Regions from separate parts of the Mesorhizobium sp. M1338 genome, predicted to be linked through region 2. Evidence: predicted binding sites of a transcription regulator. Region 2 holds the regulator's gene; the other holds the start of a gene.

Region 1 (3,209 bases), on a different contig from region 2:
GGATGTCGTCACCGGCCTTGTGTCCGAACAGGTCGTTGATCGGCTTGAAGCCGTCCAGGTCGAGGATGCCGACGGTGAAGGGCGCGGGGTCGTCGGCACGGTCGCTGATCAGGCGATCGACCTTGTCGAAGAAGCGGCGATGGTTGCCAAGCCCGGTCAACGGATCTGTGAATGCCAGATCCGTGCTCTCCCTGTTTGCCTGACCGGTGCCAAACGAAGTTTGCATCGGTGTCCCTGTTTTGTGACGTCGGAATTTATTTCGAGACTGGCAGCAAACCCTTTAGGAAACGTATCGCGAAATAGATTTTTCACGGGTAAAGCGCATGACCTTCGGGAAGGTCGAGACGGGGTGCGTCAAACCTTTGTTTTCACGCACGTCTTCAGTCGTTTCCCGCCGCTGGATGACGCGGCGCCTCGCCTTGTCTCCATGTGGCCGGCAAGATCGGGGCCGGCCTGGCTTTGCGCCTTGCATATGCCAATCCTGGAAATGTCGCGATTGGCAGACGCACGGTGAGCCTGTACAGGCAAGACAGTCGCATCCGAGTCCGCCGGAGACCCGCCATGAAGTTGAAAATCGCCGTCCAGATGGACCACATCTCCACCGTGTCGATCACCGGCGACACCTCGTTCGCGCTGTCGCTGGAAGCGCAGCGGCGCGGCCACCAACTGTTCCACTACACGCCCGAGCGGCTGTCGCTGCGCGACGGCAAGGTGTTTGCCCGCATCGAGGAAATGCAGGTGCGCGACGAGAAGGGCAGCCACTATTCGCTGGGCGAGAAGGTGCGCACCGATCTGTCGGAGATGGACGTCATCCTGCTCAGGCAGGATCCGCCCTTCGACATGAACTACATCACCACCACGCATATCCTCGAACGCATCCATCCCAAGACGATGGTCGTCAACGATCCGGCCTGGGTGCGCAACAGCCCGGAAAAGATCTTCGTCACCGAATTTGCCGACCTGATGCCGGACACGCTGATCACCAAGGATCCGCTTGAGGTCGCCGCCTTCCGCAAGGAGTTCGGCGACATCATCATCAAGCCGCTCTACGGCAATGGCGGCGCCGGCATCTTCCATCTGCACGAGGCCGACCGCAACCTTGCCTCGCTGCTCGAAATGTTCGGCCAGATGTTCCGCGAGCCCTATATCGTGCAGCGCTATCTGAAGGACGTTCGCAAGGGCGACAAGCGCATCATCCTGATCGACGGCGAACCGGTCGGTGCCATCAACCGGGTGCCGGCCGAACACGATTCCCGCTCCAACATGCATGTCGGCGGCCGCGCCGAAAAGACCGAGCTGACGGAACGCGAGCGCGAGATTTGCGCCCGCATCGGGCCGGCGCTGAAAGAGCGCGGCTTCATCCTCGTCGGAATCGATGTCATCGGCGACTACATGACCGAGATCAACGTGACCTCGCCGACCGGCGTGCGCGAAGTGCAGCGCTTCGGCGGCGCCGACATCGCCAGCCTGTTCTGGGACGCGGTCGAGGACAAGCGACGGAAGTAACCGTCTTCATTTGGTCTTAATCATGTTCCGCTTTTTGCAACCGAGCTCTATTCGGTTGCAACCTGCGCGCTAACGTGTTCCTGTAATGTTCTTGATTTGGCCGGGGAATTGTGATTGTCTCGCCAAAGGGGCTCTAACGCCCTAACAGCGCGGGCTCGGGCAAGCCCACATTCGGGGTGGGAAAATGGTGGCGCGGGTTCGCACGGTCGCTTTCCAGGGCATCGAGGCCGTGCCGGTCGACGTGCAGGTGATGATCGCGCCCGGCAAGGTCAACATGCATATAGTCGGCCTTGGCGACAAGGCGGTGGCGGAAAGCCGCGAGCGGGTGCAGGCGGCGCTGCATGCATCGGGCCTGTCGATGCCGTCGAAGAAGGTCACGGTCAATCTGGCGCCCGCCGACCTGCCGAAGGAGGGCAGCCATTACGACCTGCCAATCGCGCTCGGCCTGATGGCGGCCCTTGGCGCGATTCCCGGCGACATGCTGGCCGGCTATGTCGTGCTCGGCGAATTGTCGCTCGACGGCACGATTGCCGCGGTCGCCGGCGCCTTGCCTGCGGCGATCGCCGCCAATGCAGAGGGCAAGGGCCTGATCTGCCCATTTGCCTGCGGGCCGGAAGCGGCCTGGGCAGGCAAGGAAATCGACATTCTGGCGCCGCGCAGCCTGATCGCTATCGCCAATCATTTTCGCGGCACGCAGGTGCTGTCGCGGCCGGAAGCCGGCATCCACGCCGCGGCGCGCGACCTGCCCGACCTTGCCGACATCAAGGGCCAGGAGACCGCCAAGCGGGCGCTGGAAGTGGCTGCGGCCGGGGGGCATAACCTTCTGATGATCGGGCCGCCCGGCTCGGGCAAATCGATGCTGGCGCAGCGGCTGCCGTCGATCCTGCCGCCGCTGGCGCCGAAGGAATTGCTTGAGGTCTCGATGATCGCCTCGGTGGCGGGAGAACTCGGCGAAGGCAAGTTGACCGACCGGCGGCCGTTCCGCGCGCCGCACCATTCGGCCTCGATGGCGGCGATGGTCGGCGGTGGCATCCGCGCACGGCCGGGCGAAGTGTCGCTCGCCCATCATGGAGTGCTGTTTCTCGACGAGTTTCCCGAATTCACGCCGCAGACGCTCGATGCGCTGCGCCAGCCGCTCGAGACCGGCGACTGCATGATCGCGCGCGCCAATCATCGCGTCACCTATCCGGCGCGCATTCAACTGGTCGCGGCGATGAACCCGTGCCGCTGCGGCATGGCTGGCGAGCCGGGCTATCGCTGCCTGCGCGGCGAGCGCTGCCGCACCGACTACCAGGCGCGCATCTCGGGCCCGCTGCTCGACCGCATCGATCTCCGGATCGAGGTGCCGGCGGTCTCGGCCAGCGATCTGATCCGGCCCGACCGGGCGGAGAAAAGCGCCGATGTGGCGCTGCGCGTGGCGCGCGCCCGCACCATCCAGCGCGAGCGCTTCGAACGGCTCGGCGCCACCCGCGCCACCACCAACGCGCATTGCTCGCCCTCTGTCATCGAGGAGATCGCCATGCCCGACGCCGCCGGCCTCTCGCTGCTCAAGGACGCCAGCGAAAAGCTCGCCTTTTCGGCACGGGCTTACCACCGGGTGCTGAAGGTGGCGCGCACGCTGGCCGATCTCGACACCAGCGAAACCGTCGGCCGCATCCACCTGGCAGAGGCAATTTCCTACCGCATGAGTTCGGAGCGCATGG
Region 2 (3,209 bases):
GATCGCGATGTCCGGATGGATTTCCGAGCGTTCGCCAGTCGACGCAATCGGCTTGATTTCGCAGCAGTCTGTCCTTCTGGTGGCGATTGCCCTTGTCATCGCGACGATGGCGACGACATGGCTGCGGCTGGCAGCTCTTCCTTTCGCGCTTGCCGGCCTGCTGACGGTCTCGGACACGCGCGCACCCGACGTGCTGATCTCGGAGGACGCAAGGCTGGTTGCGTTGCCGATCGGCGGCGGCGAACTCGCGGTCAGCCGGGCCAGGCCGAACGAATTCACCGTCGACAACTGGAAGCGTGCGCTGACATCCGAAAGCATCATCGTGCCGGAGGTGTTCGACGAAGGCGACGGTCAATTCGACGTCGCTGATGCGGCTGAAATGCCGCCGGGAGCACCGTTCTATTGCACTTCAGGCGTTTGCGTCGCCAGGCATCCGTCCGGCGCGTTCATTGCCTATGTCGAGGACCGAAAAGACACCTGGAAAGCCTGTGGTTTCGCCGACCTGATCGTCATCAATGACGCGACGGCCTATGACGCCTGTCACAACCCGCTGGTTCTCGTTATCACCAAACGGCAACTGGCCCGCAAAGGCAGTGCTGCCGTCTTCTTCGATCGCCAATCGGCGACCGCGCCGGCGACAATCAGCTTCGCCGTGGACAGGCCATATCGGCCCTGGCACGCGCAACGCAAGTTTTCACGCGAGGCGAGGGGACTGCCGCCCTTCAAGAGACCCGAGAAGCCAGTCGTTGAACCGCAGCTGCCTTAGTAGCGGCGGATCAGGCCAACGAGCTTGCCCTGCACCTTGACCCTGTCTGGCCCGAAAATACGGGTTTCATAGGCCGGATTGGCGGCTTCGAGAGCAATCGAGGCGCCCTTGCGGCGGAACCGCTTCAGCGTCGCTTCCTCTTCATCCACCAGCGCCACGATGATCTCGCCAGGGCTCGCCGTATCGGCATTGCGGATGATGACGGTGTCGCCGTCGAAGATGCCGGCCTCGATCATCGAGTCGCCCTTGACCTCCAGCGCATAGTGCTCGCCGCCCATGATCATGTCTGGCGGCACCGAGATCGAATGCGTCTGGTGCTGGATGGCATCGATCGGCACACCGGCGGCGATGCGCCCCATCACGGGGATCGACACGGCGGCGACCACGTCGTCGTCATTGCCTGCTGAAGACATCCGCGAAGACGCTGGCCTGATCTGCCGGCCAAGGCCGCCCTGGCCGAGACTGGCCTGACCAAGACTGCCCTGGATGACGCTTGGAGAGAACTTCTTTGCCGCGTTGAGGCCGGGTGCGATCGAGTCCGGCAGCCGCAGCACTTCCAGCGCGCGTGCCCGGTTGGGCAGCCGGCGAATGAAGCCGCGCTCTTCCAGTGCCGTGATCAAACGATGAATCCCGGATTTGGAGGCAAGGTCGAGCGCCTCCTTCATCTCGTCGAAGGATGGCGGAATGCCGCTTTCCTTCAGGCGTTCATGGATGAACATCAGCAGTTCGTGTTGCTTGCGCGTCAGCATGGCGGCCCCCAGGGTACCTGAAACCAGAATCGGAAAAACAAACCCAGAACAAACACTATCTGTTCCAGTTGTGTTCCGCAACTGTTTAAAGTTTAATGAATTTATTAAGGGGGTCGAAATTATTGGCGCTCGCCAGCGGGCCTCGTCGACGGCTGTATGCCGTCACAATGCGCTTGCCGGCATTGAAATTGTTATGGTTAATGGGCTGTGGCCCACCCTTGGCTCAAGCCTGGCATGAGCTGCCCATGGATCCGCGACGGGCGCATTTCCAGCTTTCCGGGCGTTCGTTTGCCGTGAACGAAACGAAGCCAAAATGCCAACCTTGGTTAATCTATTGCAGCCTGCGCTGGCTACCAGCGGCGAACGCATTCGCGAGCCGAAAAATTCGTCCTCCGTCATCCGACCTGGGGGCAAGACGCGACGACAGATCGTCGGGACGGCCGCGTCAGGTTACGGCCTCCTTGACGGCGAAACGCTGGTCCTTCCATGCACTCGTGCGCAGAATGTCTTCCAGCACCTCGACCGCCAGCCACACGTCCTTGTAGCCGACATAGAGCGGCGTAAATCCGAAACGGATGGTTGACGGCGCGCGGAAGTCACCGATCACGCCGCGCTCGATCAGCGCCCGCATGATTTGATAGCCATGATCGTGAAGGAACGACACCTGGCTGCCGCGCCTGGTCGCGTCGCGAGTGCTCTCCAGCGTGAGACCATAGGCGCCGCACTTCGCTTCGACGAGCTGGATGAACAGTTCGGTCAGCGCGACGCTCTTCTTTCGCAATGCCGCCATGTCGACGTCGTTCCAGATGGCAAGCGCGCCTTTGAGCGCCCGCATCGACAGGACCGGCTGCGTGCCGCACAGAAAGCGGCGGATACCGGTGCCGGCAACATAACCCCGTTCGAAGGCAAAGGGCCGTGCATGCCCCCACCAGCCGCTGAGTGGCTGGCTGATCTCGCCGTGGTGGCGCTGGGCGGCATAGATGAAGGCTGGCGCGCCCGGACCGCCGTTGAGGTACTTGTAGGTGCAGCCGACAGCGAAATCAGCATTTGCATGATCGAGCTCGACCGGCAGAGCGCCCGCGGTGTGGCAGAGATCCCAAACGATCAGCGCTCCGGCCGCATGAGCCTTGCGCGTCAGCGCCGTCATGTCGCGCAGTTCACCGGATTTGTAATTGACGTGGTTGACCAGCACCACCGCGACGCTTTCGTCGATCAGCTCTTCGATGGTTGGCGCGTCGACGCCCGCGAGGCGCAGCAAGGCGCCATCCCGGGTCGAGGCCACGCCTTCGGCGATGTACAGGTCGGTGGGAAAACTGTCACCCTCGGCGACGATGGCCAACCGGCCGGGCCGCATCTCCATCGCCGCATGCAACACCTTGTAGATGTTGGTCGACGTCGTGTCGCAGACGACGGTCTGGCCGGCCGCGGCTCCGATCAGACGTCCAAGCTGATCGCCGAGTTCGATCGGCATCTCGAACCATCCGGCTGTATTCCAGGCCCGGATGAGATCCTGGGCCCATTCCTGGGCCGCCGCTTGCTGCAGCTCGCCGAAAACGGCATGTGATGCCGCCCCAAGTGAATTGCCGTCGAGATAGATCACCCCCTCCGGCAAAATGTAACGATCGCGCATGGCACGCAGCGGATCCGTGGCATCCATCGCTTCGATCGCAGCGAGATCAGGAATTCCACTCATG

The links. The regulator LexA, encoded in region 2, represses DNA repair genes until DNA is damaged. The targets are predictions, from matches to a motif close to TGTTCNNNNTGTGTTCNG.
Region 1: NKH19_RS27955 (YifB family Mg chelatase-like AAA ATPase) is a predicted target of LexA. The motif match lies at 1,582-1,599, and genes of this name have one in related genera.

The regions. Positions count from the first base shown of each region.
Region 1 covers NZ_JAMYLL010000050.1:8,372-11,580, forward strand. Annotated here, with positions in the region: gene NKH19_RS27945 (putative bifunctional diguanylate cyclase/phosphodiesterase) at 1-226, opposite strand, end outside; gene gshB (glutathione synthase) at 562-1,506, shown strand; gene NKH19_RS27955 (YifB family Mg chelatase-like AAA ATPase) at 1,691-3,209, shown strand, end outside.
Region 2 covers NZ_JAMYLL010000043.1:6,257-9,465, forward strand. Annotated here, with positions in the region: partial or broken gene NKH19_RS26305 (ComEC/Rec2 family competence protein) at 1-766, shown strand, start outside; gene lexA (transcriptional repressor LexA) at 763-1,515, opposite strand; gene kynU (kynureninase) at 1,961-3,208, opposite strand.